Regions from separate parts of the Streptomyces sp. JN8 genome, predicted to be linked through region 1. Evidence: riboswitches for the same ligand, from Rfam matches in the RefSeq annotation. Region 1 holds a riboswitch; the other holds the start of a gene.
What was found. A riboswitch is a leader RNA that binds a small molecule or an ion and turns the genes downstream of it on or off. The one in region 1 is predicted to bind ZMP and ZTP.

Region 1 (7,851 bases):
AGAGCCTGGTGGGCGAGGTGGTGGCGGCGAAGGGGGCGGTGGACTGGGTGTCCGGCGCGCCGGACCAGCTGGCCTTCGCGGAGTTCCTGGCCTCGGGGGCGTACGACCGGCACGTACGGGCGATGCGGCTGCGCTACCGGCGCCGCCGCGACCAGCTGGTGGCGGCGGTGGCGGCGCACGCGCCGGAGACGAGGGTCAGCGGGATCGCGGCCGGTCTCCACGCCGTCCTGGCCCTGCCGCCCGGCACGGAGCAGGACGTGCTGCGGGCCGCCGCCTGGAACGGCCTCGCGGTCCAGGGCGTGAACCAGTTCCGCCGCCCGACGGTGCCGGCGACCCTGGACGGCCTCGTCGTCGGCTACGGGACACCCCCGGACAGCGGCTGGCAGGGCGCGCTCCAGGCCCTTCTCCGCACGCTTCCGTGAGGACGGGCGCGGGCCCCGCCGCCGCCCCGCGAGCGGTCGGCGGAGCCTCGGCCCGGTCCGGGGAGCGCTCGACGGCCGGGGCGTGGACGGAGGTTCCCCGGGTATGCGCGGTCCTACACGACGAAGCGTCACCGCAGCACCGAGGAAACGGAGTCCAACATGATGATCGTCGGAATCGTCGCGATATGCGTGGTGCTCGCCGTTCTGGCGTTCTTCCTGCCGCGTCTCTCCAAGCACCCCCAGCGCGGCACCCAGAAGACTCTCGGCCTGGGCTCCCGCGCGGGCGGCAAGGCTCCCGGCGTCCTGGGCCGCCTCTTCAGCAAGCCGTTCCGCAGCAGCTCGAAGGCGGTCGGCAAGAGCGGCTCCGCCGGCCGTCGCGCCCGGGGTCACATGCCCTTCTGACCCGCGCCCCTCTCGGCCCGGCCCCGACGTCCGCCGGGGGCCGGGCCGCGGTGCGTCCGCGGGGGACACCGGACCGGATGCGCGCACGGCGTGCGGCCCCCGGCCGGCTCCAGGTCAGCCGGCCCCTTCCGGCGGTTCGCCGAAGCGGGCGAGGGTCAGGGAGCCCGCCACCGCGATCGCGAAGCCGACGACCGCGAGCCAGCCGAGGCCCTCGCGGGTGGTGTCGCCGAGCCAGACCACGCCGATGATCGCGGGGCCGACCGTCTCGCCGAGCACGGCGCCCGCCGTCGCCGTGGTCACCGCACCGCGCTGGAGCGCCGAGGTCAGCAGGACGAACGCGGCGCCGCCGCCCACCAGGAGCGCGTACCAGACCGGATCGGTGAGGTCGATGCCGTCGATCAGCCGCACCGCCACCTCCACCACCCCGAAGCCGAATCCGGCTCCGAGGCCGAGGACCAGGGCGCGGGGCCTCGCCGGCAGCCGTCCGCCGACGGCGCCGAGCAGCAGCACCCCGAAGGCGCTCGCGAGCAGGGCCCAGGGGAGCCACGCGGGCCCGTCCTCGTGGCCCTCCCTGCCGGAGGCGAGGGCCAGCACCGCGAGCCCCGCGCAGACCACGCCGACGGCCGTCCACTCCACCCGGCTGAGCCGCACCCGCAGCAGCCGGGAGGCGATGACCGCCGTGACCGCCAGGCTCGCGGCGAGCGCCGCGCCGACCACGTAGATGGGCAGGGTCCGCAGCGCCACGATCTGCAGGACGAAGCCGAGGCCGTCCATGCCGAGGCCGGCGATGTACCGCCACTGGCGCAGCGCCCGCCACATCAGCGCGAGGTCGACTCCGCCATCGGTCCCCGGCGTCGCGGCGCGGGCCGCCATCGCCTGGAAGACGGAGGCGGCGCCGAAGCAGACGGACGAGGCGAGCGCACAAATCATCCCGAGTAGCACGAAACGACTCTAGGCGGTGAGGCCGGAATCGACCGGCCTACACTGTGCGGTCGCGACTGCGAAGGGGAGGGCCAGGACATGCGGAGGCTGAGGTCGAGCACGGTGGTGCTCGGCGGGATGGGAGTGCTCGCGGCGACGATCACCGCGTGCGGCTCCGACCCGGACAAGCGGTGCGTCGACCCGGTGACCCGGGAGACGCTGCCCAGCTACGAGTGCGACAGCGGTGGCGGCGACGACGACAACGGCAGCAGCGCCCACCGGGGTTCGTACTACTACGGCGGCTCCATACGCGACAACCGCGTGAGCGGCGGCAGCTTCGACAAGAAGGCCGTCGACACCGGCGGCTTCGGCTGCTCCGGTTCCGGCGGCGGCTGAGAGAGGCCCGGCACATGCGACGGCACACGATCGAGCCCCGGCCGGGCTGGCAGGAGACGGTGGAGGAGCAGGGGCTCGTCTACCCGCTGACCCGCTACCCGGACGGTTCGCTGCGCCCGTACTGGGACGAGAGCGCGTACTACGCCTTCACCCTGCCCGAGGTCGAGGCCCTGGAGGAGGTCGTCGAGGAGCTGCACGCGATGTGCCTCGCCGCCGCCGCGCACATCGTCGAGCGGGACCGGTTCGCCGAGCTGGGGATCACCGACCCCAGGCTCGCGTCGCTGGTCGCCGAGTCCTGGCGACGGCGGGCCGAACTGCCCTCCCTCTACGGACGGTTCGACCTCCGCTACGACGGCACCGGGCCGGCCAAGATGCTGGAGTACAACGCCGACACCCCCACCTCGCTCGTCGAGGCCGCCAGCCCGCAGTGGTTCTGGATGGAGGAACGGTTCCCCGGCGCGGACCAGTGGAACTCCCTCCACGAACGGCTCGTCGACGCCTGGCGCAAGCAGGCCCGGCTGCTGCCCCCCGGCCCCCTGCACTTCGCGCACTCGGACGGCGACGAGCTCGGCGAGGACCTGATGACGGTCGCGTACCTGCGCGAGACCGCCCAGCAGGCCGGTCTGGAGACCGAGGCGCTCTCCGTCGAACGGATCGGCTGGGACCGGCTCTCGCGCCGCTTCGTGGACGACCGGCTGCGGTTCATCCGCAGCTGCTTCAAGCTCTACCCGTGGGAGTGGCTGACCACCGACCGCTTCGGCCCGCACGTCCTGGACACCCTCGACAACGGCGGCGGCACCGGTACGACCTGCTGGATCGAGCCCGCCTGGAAGATGCTGCTCTCCAACAAGGCGCTCCTCGCGATCCTGTGGGAGCTGTACCCGGGGCACCCCAACCTGCTGCCCGCCTACCTCGACGGACCGCGGGAACTCGCCGCCACCACCGGCTGGGTCGCCAAGCCGCTGCTCGGCCGCGAGGGCGCCGGCGTCACCCTGCACGAGGCGGGCACCGAACCGTTCGTCCGGGACGGGGAGCCCTGCTGCTACCAGGAGCTGGCCCCGCTGCCCGACTTCGACGGCAACCGGGTCGTGCTCGGCGCGTGGGTCGTCGAGGACGAGGCGGCGGGTCTCGGCATCCGCGAGTCGGCGGACCTGGTCACCGACGAGTACGCCCGCTTCCTCCCGCACGTGATCCTGTAGGGCGCGACGGGGCCCGCTCCGCCTACTCGGGCACGTAGTCCCGCAGCGGAGCCGGGCGCAGGCCGGCGGCCTCGGCGGCCGCCAGGGCCCGGGTCAGGTCCTCCTCCAGGGTCTCGTTGAAGTGCAGCAGGATGATGTCGCCGGCCTTGAGCACCGGCGTCGGCGGGCTCCACTGGCCCCAGGTGGTGAGGTCGTACGTCCAGGTGACGAGTGCCTTCGCCCCGCAGGCGCGGGCCGCGGTCCGGGTCGTCGCGTCGTACACGCCGTACGGCGGGCGGATCAGCCGGGGGCCGTCGCCGAACTGCGCGAGGTGCCGGTCCCGCGCGCCGCAGAACTCCGCCGTCTGGCCCGCGGCGTCCAGGGTGGTCAGGTCCGGGTGGTTGACCGTGTGGTTCTCGACGCGCGAGGGGCCCCCGGCGAGCAGGTCGCGGAAGTACCCGGAGTCGTACGAGTAGGCGCCGGGCAGCAGGAACAGCGAGGCGGGGACCCGGCGGTCGAGCAGCAGCTTCGCGGCGGCGGGGTCGTGGAACCAGCCGTCGTCGATGGTGATGAAGACGACCGGGTCGGTGGTCTCGACGCGCGGGACCACCGGGACGGGCTCGGGCCAGGCCGCCCGCGGGGCGGCGTGCGCGGGTCCCGTGACCGCGCCCAGGAGCGCGAGGGGGACGGCGGCGGCGAGCGCGGCACGCACGGCGTGGCGCAGGCTGAGTCTCGGCATGGCGGCATCATTGGCCTAGACCAACTGCCGTGTCAATGGTCCGGGTTGACCCGCTCCGACCCGTCCCCGCCGTCCCCTCGAACCGGCCGGGCCCGTCACTCCCCGGCCAGGACCCCCCTCAGCTGCTCCAGGCCCCAGTCGAGGTCCTCCTTCGAGATGACCAGCGGCGGGGCGATGCGGATCGTCGACCCGTGGGTGTCCTTCACCAGGACTCCCCGCGCCATCAGCTTCTCCGAGATCTCCCGGCCGGTGCCGTGCGACGGGGCGATGTCCACCCCGGCCCACAGGCCCCGCCCGCGCACCGCCTCGACCGCACCGCCGCCCACGAGCAGCCCCAGTTCGGCGTGCAGGTGCTCGCCCAGCTCCGCCGCCCGCTCCTGGTACTCACCCGTCCGCAGCATCGCCACGACCTCCAGCGCCACCGCGCAGGCCAGCGGGTTCCCGCCGAAGGTCGAGCCGTGCTCACCCGGCCTGAACACCCCGAGCACCTCGCGGTCGGCGACCACCGCCGACACCGGCACCACGCCGCCGCCCAGCGCCTTCCCGAGCACGTACACGTCCGGCACCACGCCCTCGTGCTCGCACGCGAACGTCCGGCCCGTCCGGCCCAGACCCGACTGGATCTCGTCCGCCACGAACAGCACGTTCCGCCGGCGGGTCAGCTCCCGCACCCCCGCGAGGTAGCCGGCCGGCGGGACCAGGACACCCGCCTCGCCCTGGATCGGTTCGAGCAGCACCGCCACCGTGTTCTCGGTGACCGCGGCCTCCATCGCCGTCAGGTCGCCGTACGGGACGATCTCGAACCCCGGTGTGTACGGACCGAAGTGGTCCCGCGCCTCGTGGTCCGTGGAGAAGCTGACGATCGTCGTCGTGCGGCCGTGGAAGTTGTTCGCCGCCACCACGATCTTCGCGTGCCCGTCCGGCACGCCCTTCACCTCGTACCCCCACTTCCGGACGGTCTTCACCGCCGTCTCGATCGCCTCGGCGCCGGTGTTCATGGGCAGCACCGCCTCCTTCCCGCACAGCTCGGCGAGCCGGGTGCAGAACTCGGCGAACCGGTCGTGGTGGAAGGCGCGCGACGTCAGCGTCACCCGCTCCAGCTGGGCCTTCGCGGCGTCGATCAGACGCCGGTTGCCGTGCCCGAAGTTGAGCGCCGAGTAGCCGGCGAGCATGTCGAGATAGCGGCGCCCCTCGACATCGGTCATCCAGGCGCCGTCCGCCGAAGCGACGACGACCGGCAGGGGGTGGTAGTTGTGAGCGCTGTGCGCCTCCGCCGAAGCGATCGCGTCTTGTGTGCTCGACACGGGATCTCCGTTCGTCCTGCGGCTCGGGGGGTGACCCCGACGAGGGGATGTGGCCCCTGTTTCTATCGTCGCTCGGATGCCGGACCGGGAAACCTCGCGCGCGCCGCGCCCGCTACTCTGACCCCACGCACGGCGACTGGCGCGCGGGGAAGCGACCCCGGGGAAGCCGTGCGCGGCAGACCACACGAGACGCCGCCCGCCTGGGCGTCACGGGACCGAAGTCCCGCGTGGCGCCGCGCCTCACGCAGTGCCCCGGGACCCGCCGACGCCCGGAGGACACCGCCATGACCGCATCGCAGCACCCCTACCCGCACCCCGCGCTCGCCGCCGCCGACCCCGAGCTCGCCGCACTCGTCGGCGCCGAGGAACGCCTCCAGGCCGAGACCCTGCGCCTGATCCCCAGCGAGAACTACGTCTCCGCCGCCGTCCTGGAGGCCTCCGGCACCGTCCTCCAGAACAAGTACAGCGAGGGCTACCCCGGCCGCCGCTACTACGAGGGCCAGCAGAACATCGACCAGGTCGAGACCCTCGCCGTCGAGCGCGCCAAGGCCGTCTTCGGCGCCGACCACGCCAACGTCCAGCCCTACTCCGGCTCCCCGGCCAACCTCGCCGTCTACCTCGCCTTCGCCGAGCCCGGCGACACCGTCATGGGCATGGCGCTGCCGATGGGCGGCCACCTCACCCACGGCTGGGGCGTCTCCGCCACCGGCCGGTGGTTCCGCGGCGTCCAGTACGGCGTCCGCCAGGACACCGGCCTCATCGACTTCGACGAGGTCCGCGACCTCGCCCTGAAGGAGCGGCCCAAGGTCATCTTCTGCGGTGGCACCGCGCTGCCCCGCACGATCGACTTCGCCGCCTTCGGCGAGATCGCCCGCGAGGCCGGTGCCGTGCTCGTCGCCGACATCGCCCACATCGCGGGTCTGGTCGCGGGCGGCGCCCACCCGTCCCCCGTCCCGCACGTGGACGTCGTCTCCACGACCACCCACAAGACCCTGCGGGGCCCGCGCGGCGCCATGCTGATGTCCCGCGAGGAGCACGCCAAGGCCCTCGACAAGGCCGTCTTCCCCGGCCTCCAGGGCGGCCCGCACAACCAGACCACCGCCGCCATCGCCGTCGCCCTCCGCGAGGCGTCCCTGCCCTCCTTCCGGGACTACGCCCACGCCGTCGTCGCCAACGCCAAGGCCCTCGCCGCGGCGCTCCTCGCCCGTGGCTTCGACCTGGTCTCCGGCGGCACCGACAACCACCTGGTCCTGATGGACCTCACCCCCAAGCAGGTCCCGGGCAAGACCGCCGCGAAGGCCCTCGACCGGGCGGGCATCGTCGTCAACTACAACACCGTCCCCTACGACCCCCGGAAGCCGTTCGACCCCTCGGGCATCCGCATCGGCACCCCCTCCCTCACCTCCCGCGGGCTCGGCACCGCGCACATGGCCCTGGTCGCCGAATGGATCGACCGCGGTGTCGCGGCCGCCGGCACCGGCGACGAGCAGGCCCTCGCCACGATCCGCGCGGAGGTCGCCGAGCTGCTGACCGCCTTCCCGGCCCCCGGCCTCCCCGTCTGACCGTTCCCCGGCCTCCCCGGCTGCCCGTCCCGGGTATCCCCGACCCGACCCGACCCGACCCGACCCGACCCGACCCGACCCGACCCGACCCGCCCGCGGCCGCGACCCGATGCCGACGTCGTCCGTCTGGCGCCGGGACGTCGGCCGACCGCCCCAGCACGTCGCCGGGGACTCCGTACGTCAGCCGACCCACCCCCAGCACGTCGGCCGGGGCCCCCCTACGCCGGCCGGCCCGCCCCAGAAGGCCGGCCGGCCGACCCCCGGACGTCAGCCGACCGACTCGGCCGTCCGCCGGGCCTCCTCGCGGTCCGGTATCCCCTCCAGCCGGAAGGTGAACGCGCCCCCGCTCCTCGTCCAGAGGAGCGTGGGGCCCGCCGTGCGGACCTCATGCGTCCAGGCCGTGCCCGTCCCGTCGGTCATCGGGAACGTCAGCAGGTGCGGGGCCGCGAACCAGTAGCCCTGCGCCCCGTCCGGGAGATCCACCCACTCCGGCGGCGTCCGCACCTGCTTGGCGAAGCCGAGGTCCAGCCCGGCCGGGAACTCGTCCAGGTGGACCGTCCGCTCCCCGTCGCGCCAGCACAGGCTGATCACCGCCCGGCCCCGCTCGGCCGACCCCGTCACCGTCACGGCGTCCGGCGGGCCGAGTGACCCGGGTATCAGCGGCTCGAAGCCCGCGAGCCGGCCCGCGTCCGCCGGCGGCACCGGCTCCGGGCACCCCGGCACCGGGCCCCCGGCCGGCACCCGCCGCCCGTCCGGCTCGTACCGCACGGCGACCCCGCCGAAGCCGAACCACTCCGCCACCGCCGCCCGCACCGGCGGGGTGAGCACCAGCACGATCAGCACCCCGGTCAGACCCGCCAGCAGCGCCCGCCACCGCGCCCGGGACCACCTCCGCACCGCCCCCCACACGTCCCGCCGGGGACGGAC
Region 2 (7,851 bases), 2.9 Mb from region 1:
CGCGCCGCCGATCCAGTGGTCGTACCGGGCCTCGTACGACATGAGCGCGCCCTCGGTACCGGGTGCGGCGTAACGGGTCATGGGCAGGGCCTCCCTCGGACGCGCCGGCCGTCCCTGACCGACGTCACCGCCGAGTGTGCGGACCCGGAGGTTGCAACACCGTTGCACCGGCGGACAGTTCCGCCTCCAGGAAGTCGAGGCGCGCCCGTACGGGCGGGAGCTGGGCCGCAGGCACCGCCGCGCACAGCGCCCGCCAGACCACCAGGTCGTCCTCGCCCCAGCCGCTGTACGCCCAGTCCGCGAGCAGCCCGGGGTCCCCCCGGTCGACCAGTGCGGCCCGCAGCCGGCCCGCGAGACGCTCCCGCAGGCGTACGACACCGGGGGCGAGCGAGGCCGGAAGCAGGGGGCCCGCGTACGTTCCGGCCGCCGCCGAGACGGCCCCCGCGGCCAACCGCCGGTCCACCGCCGCGAAGTCCGCGTCCGTGCCGTCCGCGAGCCGGTACGGCCGCGACCGCAGCAGCTCCGGCCCCAGCAGCGCCCGCAGCCGCGACAACTCGGCCCGCAGCGTCACGGGGGTCACGGACTCGTCCTCGTAGAGGAGGGTCAGGAGCTCCTCGCCGCCGAGGCCCTCCGGGCGGTGTGCGAGCAGGACGAGGATCTCGCTGTGCCGCCGGCTCAACCGGGTTTGGCGCCCGTCGAGCGTCAGGACGGCCTCGTCGCGGCCGAGCGCGGCGAGGCTCGCCCGGCCCGTCGTTGGTGCCGGAGCGAGGAGCGCGAGCTGCGACTCCGCCGCCCGCGCCACCGCCTGGACGAAGCCGAGACTGTGCGGATGGGCGAGCCGGCTCCCGCCGGTGATGTCGATCGCGCCGAGCACGCGCCCGCTGCGCGGGTCGTGCACGGGGGCCGCGGCGCAGGTCCACGCCCGCACCGGGTGCCGGAAGTGCTCGGCGGCGACCACCTGCACGGGCCGGTCGACGGCCAGGGCGGTCCCGGGCGCGTTGGTGCCGGCGGCCGCCTCCGACCAGCGGGCCCCGGCGACGAAGTTCATCCCGCGCGCCTTACGGAGCGTGGCCGGGTGCCCCTCGACCCACAGCATCCGCCCGGCGGCGTCGCAGACGGCGAGGAGATGCTCCCCGTCCGTCGCGTACGCCCCCATCAGCTCCCGGACGACCGGCATCGCGGCCGCGAGGGGATGGCCGTCCCGGAGGTCGGCGAGCTCGTCCTCGTCCAGCTCCACGCGGGCCGCTCCGTCCGGACTCACCCGCGCGCGTGCGGAGCGCCGCCACGAGGCCGCGACCAGCGGCCGGACCTCCCCGGTCTCCGGTATTCCGGCCGGAGTCCCGGGATCCGGCCGGCCCGGCCCGGAGGCGCCGCCCGGCCGCGGGACCGCGGCGGCCGGTGCCGCGGGCGTCGATGGTCCGCAGTCGGCCGGCCGGTTCCCCGACGCCGTCCGTCCTGGTACTCGTCTCCCGCTCAACTCGGCCTCCTCGTCGAGGTCGTCCCGGCCCGTCCGGCTCATCGTCATGCCCGGGGACGCCGTCGACAAGCGTCGCGGCGCCGGTTCCGCCCACCCTGTCCGGGACCGGCCCCCGACCGCTCACGTAGAGTGGGGCTCGGGCCGTGACTGGCGCTTGAGGTGGATCACCACCGGGGAGCGGCCCGGCGGAGGCGTTCCCGACCGGCGCGACCGCACCGATGCCGTGCGCCTGGGCGACCACCTGTCAGAGACGACGCCCAGGAGTTTCCGTGTCCACCAGCACCGCCACCCTCATGGACGGCACCGCCCTCGCCCGCCGCACCGTCGAGGAGACCGCCGCCCGCGCCGCCGAGGTGACCCGCCGCACCGGGGTCACGCCCTGTCTCGCGACTGTCCTGGTCGGAGCGGACCCGGCCTCGGTCACCTACGTGAAGATGAAGCAGAACCGCTGTGCGAAGGCCGGAATCCGTTCCCGGCACGTGGAACTGCCCGCGACCACGACCACCGCCGAACTCGTCGCCGCGATCACGGCCCTCTCCGAGGACCCCGAGGTCCACGGCATCCTCCTCCAGCACCCCGTCGGCCCGCACATCGACGAGCGCGCCGCCTTCGAGGCCATCGCCCCGGAGAAGGACGTCGACGGCGTCACCATGGCCTCCTTCGCCGCCATGGGCTTCGGCCTGCCCGGCTTCGTCTCCTGCACGCCCGGCGGCATCATGCGCCTCCTCGACGCGTACGGCGTCGAACTCCGCGGCAGGCGCGCGGTGGTCGTGGGCCGCAGCGCGATCCTCGGAAAGCCGGCCGGTCTGCTCCTCCTCGGCCGGGACGCCACCGTCACGTACTGCCACTCCCGTACCGAGGACCTCTCCTCGGTCGTCCGCGAGGCCGACGTCCTCGTGGCCGCGGTCGGCAAGCCGAACTTCATCAAGGGCGCGGACATCAAGCCCGGTGCCGTCGTCGTCGACGCCGGCTACAACCCGGGCAACATCGGCGACGTCGACTTCGCCTCGGCCGCGGAGCGCGCCTCGCTCATCACCCCCGTGCCGGGCGGCGTCGGCCCCATGACGATCGCCGTGCTCCTCGCCCAGACCGTCGAGGGCGCCGAGCGTCAGCTCGGCCTGTAGGACCGGATCGTGACGGGGCGACGGAAGGAGGGAGGGGCGCGACCGGGGGGTGCGTTGGTCACGTTTCTGTACAGGCCGTTCCCCGCGGCCTTAAAAAGGTGGCCGCGGAGCCGCGGAGCGGCGAACCTTGAACCCGTGCCCCACCCGTCCACTCCCGCCCCGCCGCCCGACCGCCGCCCCGAAGAGCCCGAACCGCTCGGCCGTCCCGCCCCGCTGCCCGAAGCCCTCGACGGGTCCGGTCGATCCGTCGAGTCGGGTCGCTCCGGCGAGCCCGCCGACTCGCCCCGGTGCGGCGAGCCCGTCGCGTCAGACCGGGCCTACGAGCCCGGCGAGCCCGCCGAGTCGGCCTGGTTCGGCGAGCCCGCCGAGCGAGACCGGACCCGCGAGCCCGCGGAGCCAGATCGGACCGGCGAGCCCGCAGAGCGAGATCGGACCGGCGAGCCCGCCGAGCCCGCCGACTGGCCCCGGACCGGCGCGCTCGCCGCGTCGGACCGGGCCCGCAAGTCCCGCCACCGCGACGCTTCCCGCCCGTCCGCCTCCTCCGACGCCCCCGGGCATTCCGGCCCGTCCGGCGCGACAGCCGCCTCCGACGCCCGCGGTGCCGGTGCGGACGCCCCCACCGGCGCCGACAGCGGTTGGTCCCCCCGTCTCGTCCGCCTCGGCGCGCCCCGTCCCGGACCGGCCGCCAGAGGCGCCCGCCGCTTCGGCGTGCCGCTCGTCCCGCTGCTCGTCGCCGGGCTCGTGGCGACGGCGTTCGTTGCCGCGCGGGGCGGGACCGAGCAGAGCCCGTCCGCCGGCGGACGCCCCGGCGGGGACCGGATCGGCGTGCCGTCACCGGTCGGTTCCGACGGAGGCACCGCCGAGGCCACCCCGCCGGCCGGCCGGGCGCCGACCGCCACGGGGACCGCCGGCACCGGAACGGACGGCGGCCGTGCCGCCGACACGCCGACCGCGGGCGCGTCCGCCGCGCCGACCCGCACCGCCGCCCCGCGCCGGACGGGCGAGCCCCGGAAGGCCTCCTCGACGCCCACCCGGACCGGTGGCACCCCCGCCGCACCCCGGCGGACCCGACCCGCGACGCAGGGCGGCGCCGCGCCGCGCCCGGTCTCCTTCGAGGCGCTGCGCGTCGGCGAGTGCTTCGACATCGACCGCGGCGCGCCCGGCACGGCGGTCCGCCGGTCGTGCGACACGCCGCACCACGCCGAGCTGGTCGCGCGGCTCCGGCTGACCGGCCGCCACGCCACGGACACGGCGATCCGCGAGGCGGCCGCGCTGCTCTGCCGCGCACCCCTGCGCGGAAAGGCCGCGCGGCAGCCGATCGGTACGCGCTGGACCACCTTCGTCCAGTACCCGTACCGGACGAGCTACCTCCTCGGTTCGGACGCCGTCGCCTGCAGTCTGGCCGCCACAGGCGGCGGCACCCTCAGCCGGCCGCTCCAGTAGCCGCGGAGGACAGGGCCGTCGCCAGCGCCGTCGCCGGGTCGCGGTCCGCGGGCCCGGCGGGGGACCAGCGGGCACCGTCCTTCAGATAGGGCCACCAGCGCCCGTCCTCCCCGAGCCGCAGCTGCGCCTCCGCCCCCACCACCGTCCAGCGCGCGCCGGCGGACCGCCGGAGGACCGGACGCTCGTCGTCCTCCCAGGCCTCCGCGAGCCGCGCTCCCGCCCACGCGAGCGCCTCGGCGTCCGGCGTCCACTCCTCCTCCAGTACGGCGAGGGCGGCGGCGCCTCCGAACCGCCACGCGCGCGTGGCGAGGTCCATCTCCGTGCGCGTCCGGCCGGAACCCGCGGTCAGCCGTGCCGTGATCCACGGCACGGGGGAGCCCGCGGCGAGCCGCACCGCGTCCTGGGCGACCGTCGGCGGCGCCGGGGACACGCCGGACCCGCCCGCCGGGGTACGGACGTCCCGTGCCCCGCTCGGCGGCGCTCCGCCGGGCGGGTCCCCGGCCGCCAGGGCCTCGACCAGCATCCGGTGTGCGCGGCCCGCCGCGTCCGACGCGAGGAACTCCAGTGCCGTCGGGTCGACGCCCGGCTCCGGGTCCGTCTCCGCCTCCAGGGACGGCGACTGGCCCGGCGCGGGCTGGGCGACCGGAGGCGCGGGCAGCGGCGGCACCAGGAACCCCGCCGCGTAGGCCTCCTCCGCCGACACGCCCGGCATCCCCCCGACCTGCCCGGCCGTCTCCGCGACCGGGGCGCCCTCCGCCCCCCGACCGCCGCGCGCAGCCCGGGAGGCGCTCCGCTCCTGCAACTGGTCGAGGAGGAGGCGCTCGCCACGGCCCCGCATGAGGAGCAGGACGAACGGGTCCTCGTCGAGCAGCCGGGCCACCTGGTAGCAGAGCGCCGAGGTGTGCGGGCAGTGGTCCCACGCCTCGCAGCCGCACTGCGGTTCGAGGTCGCCGATCCCCGGCAGCAGGTCGAGGCCGGCGGCCGCCGCGTCCTCCACCAGATGCGGCGGCATCTCCCGGTCGAGGAGCGCGGCGATGTGGCCCGCGCTGTCGACGGCGAGGTCCAGCAGCCGCTCCCACTCCTCCGCCGAGAACTCCCGCACCAGGACGTCGCTGCGGTGCGCGGTGCCGTCGGGGTCCTGCACCACGGCGGTGATCCGCCCGGGCCGCACCGACACCGCCCCCACCGCTCCCGCGCGCGCGTGCCGCCGTCCGGCCTTGAGCTGCCGGCCGTCGAGCGCGGTGTCCTCCAGCGCCTTCAGCCAGGTCAGCCCCCACCAGGTCCGGGCGAAGGACCCGCCCCGCGCGGGCGGGAGCGCCGCGAACGTCCGCTCGTCACCCTCGTGTCCGTACCCGCTCATCGCGCGTCACCCCGCAGTCGTACGAGCTCCGCCAGCTCGGCGTCGGTCAGTTCGGTCAGCTCCGGCGGGGTGTCGCCGCCGGTGCCCAGGACCGTGTCCGCCAGCTCCCGCTTGCGGTCGAGCATGGCGGCGATCCGGTCCTCGACGGTTCCTTCGGCGATCAGCCGGTGCACCTGCACCGGGCGGTCCTGCCCGATCCGGTAGGCGCGGTCGGTGGCCTGGGCCTCCACCGCAGGGTTCCACCAGCGGTCGTAGTGCACGACGTGTTCGGCCCGGGTGAGGTTGAGCCCCGTACCGGCCGCCTTGAGGGAGAGCAGGAAGACGGGGACCTCGCCCGACTGGAAACGGGCGACCATCGCCTCGCGCTCGGCGACCGGCGTACCGCCGTGCAGGAACTGCGTCCGCACGCCGCGCGCCGCCAGGTGCGCCTCCAGGAGCCTGGCCATCCCCACGTACTGGGTGAACACGAGGGTGCACGCCCCCTCGGCGAGGATGGTGTCGAGGAGTTCGTCGAGGAGCTCCAGCTTGCCCGAGCGGCCCTCGATCCTCGGCCGGTCCTCCTTGAGGTACTGGGCGGGATGGTTGCAGATCTGCTTGAGCCCGGTCAGCAGCTTGACGACCAGACCGCGCCGCGCCATGCCGTCGGCCTCGGCGATCGCCGCCAGGGTCTCCCGCACCACCGCCTCGTAGAGGCCGGCCTGTTCCGGTGTCAGGGAGACGGTCCGGTCGGTCTCCGTCTTCGGCGGCAGCTCGGGCGCGATGCCGGGGTCCGACTTGCGGCGGCGCAGCAGGAACGGGCGGACCAGTGCCGCGAGTCGGGCGGCGGCGGCCGGGTCCCGGCCTCCCTCCACCGCGGCGGCGAACCGGGTCCGGAACGCCCCCAGGGTGCCGAGCAGCCCCGGAGTGGTCCAGTCGAGGATCGCCCACAGCTCCGAGAGGTTGTTCTCCACGGGAGTGCCGGACAGCGCCACGCGTGCGCGTGCCCCGATGGTCCGCAACTGCCGTGCCGTCGCCGAGTACGGGTTCTTGACGTGCTGCGCCTCGTCCGCGACGACGAGACCCCAGTTCCGCCCGGCGAGCCGCGCCGCGTCGAGGCGCATGGTCCCGTAGGTGGTGAGGACCACGTCGCCGTCGGCGAGCCCCTCCAGGTCCCGGGTCGCGCCGTGGAAGCGGCGCACCGGTGTGCCGGGTGCGAACTTCCCGATCTCGCGCTGCCAGTTGCCCATGAGGGAGGTCGGGCACACGACGAGGGTGGGACCGGCGGAGGCGGGGTCGGTCTGGCGGTGCAGATGCAGCGCGATGACCGTGACGGTCTTGCCGAGGCCCATGTCGTCGGCGAGGCAGCCGCCCAGACCCAGCGAGGTCATCCGGTGCAGCCAGTCGAGTCCGCGGAGCTGGTAGTCGCGCAGCGTCGCGGTGAGCGCCGCGGGCTGGGAGACCTGCGGCCGACCGCCCTCCGGGTCGGCGATCCGCTCCCGCAGCCGCTCCAGCCAGCCGCTCGCCGCCACCTCGACGGGCCGGCCGTCGACCTCCGTCGTGCCGGTGAGGACGGCCGAGAGGGCTTCCACCGGGGTCACCGGGCGGTCCTGCCGGGAGCGGGCCAGGCGCACCTCTGCCGGGTCGACGAGGACCCACCGGTCGCGCAGGCGGACCAGCGGCCGCCCGGCCTCGGCGAGGAGGTCGAGTTCGGCGCGGGTCAGCTCCTGGCCGCCGACGGCGAAGCGCCAGTTGAAGCCGAGCAGGGCGTTCGCGGAGAGGAAGGACGGGAGGCCCCCGGCGGAACGTCCCTCGTCCGGCGCCCCGTCGGGGCCGGGCGCCATGGCGTCGACCCCTCCGGCGCCGGCCGTCCCGGCGGGTGATCCGTGGTCAGCGGTCCCGTCGTGGGCGCGGGCGGAGTCCGGTCCGTCCGTCGCGGCGCCGTCCAGGGGACCGACCACGGCACTGGCCGTGAGCCGGTCCGCGAGTTCGCGCGGCCAGTGCACCTGGACGCCCGCGGCGGCCAGGGCCCGGCCCGCCGTGCCGAGCAGTTCCGCGACGTCCTCGTCGTCGAGTCCGACGGTGTCGGGCACCGCCGCCGAGAGGAGCGGGGCGAGCGGCGGCCAGGCACGGGCGGCGCGCCGCAGGGCGAGGAGGGCGTCCATGCGGACCCGGGGGCCGAAGGCGGCCGCCGTCCGGCCCGAGCCGGCCCACACCTCGGCCGCGTCCGCCACCAGGGTCGGGTCGGCGACCCCCCGCAGCTGGAGGACCGCGCGGAAGTCCGGGGCCTTCTCCGACTCGGCGGTGAAGCCCGGGAGTTCGAGCCGGAGCGAGAGCCGGACGCCCGCGTCGTGCACCGCCGCCACATCGGCGGCCCACGCCCGCTGTTCGGGGATCGGATGCGGCGCGTCGGCGGCGAAGGCGGGACCACCCGCGGCGAGCGGCGCGGCCGGGGTGCGGGGGAGGGCGTC

Region 2: linked by a shared signal. The riboswitch ahead of ACY0MR_RS02455 (bifunctional 5,10-methylenetetrahydrofolate dehydrogenase/5,10-methenyltetrahydrofolate cyclohydrolase) and the one ahead of ACY0MR_RS14735 (serine hydroxymethyltransferase) in region 1 are both predicted to bind ZMP and ZTP.

What each region holds. Positions count from the first base shown of each region.
Region 1 covers NZ_CM147852.1:3,415,472-3,423,322, reverse strand. The annotation lists gene pdxR (MocR-like pyridoxine biosynthesis transcription factor PdxR) at 1-422, shown strand, start outside; gene ACY0MR_RS14765 (DUF6411 family protein) at 582-824, shown strand; gene ACY0MR_RS14760 (DMT family protein) at 939-1,754, opposite strand; gene ACY0MR_RS14755 (hypothetical protein) at 1,845-2,141, shown strand; gene ACY0MR_RS14750 (glutathionylspermidine synthase family protein) at 2,156-3,340, shown strand; gene ACY0MR_RS14745 (polysaccharide deacetylase family protein) at 3,363-4,058, opposite strand; gene rocD (ornithine--oxo-acid transaminase) at 4,154-5,362, opposite strand; ZMP/ZTP riboswitch at 5,485-5,575, shown strand; gene ACY0MR_RS14735 (serine hydroxymethyltransferase) at 5,647-6,924, shown strand; gene ACY0MR_RS14730 (hypothetical protein) at 7,192-7,851, opposite strand, start outside.
Region 2 covers NZ_CM147852.1:505,961-513,811, reverse strand. The annotation lists gene exaC (acetaldehyde dehydrogenase ExaC) at 1-81, opposite strand, end outside; gene ACY0MR_RS02460 (GAF domain-containing protein) at 125-1,525, opposite strand; ZMP/ZTP riboswitch at 1,611-1,719, shown strand; gene ACY0MR_RS02455 (bifunctional 5,10-methylenetetrahydrofolate dehydrogenase/5,10-methenyltetrahydrofolate cyclohydrolase) at 1,771-2,601, shown strand; gene ACY0MR_RS02450 (hypothetical protein) at 2,737-4,044, shown strand; gene ACY0MR_RS02445 (SWIM zinc finger family protein) at 4,025-5,404, opposite strand; gene ACY0MR_RS02440 (DEAD/DEAH box helicase) at 5,401-7,851, opposite strand, start outside.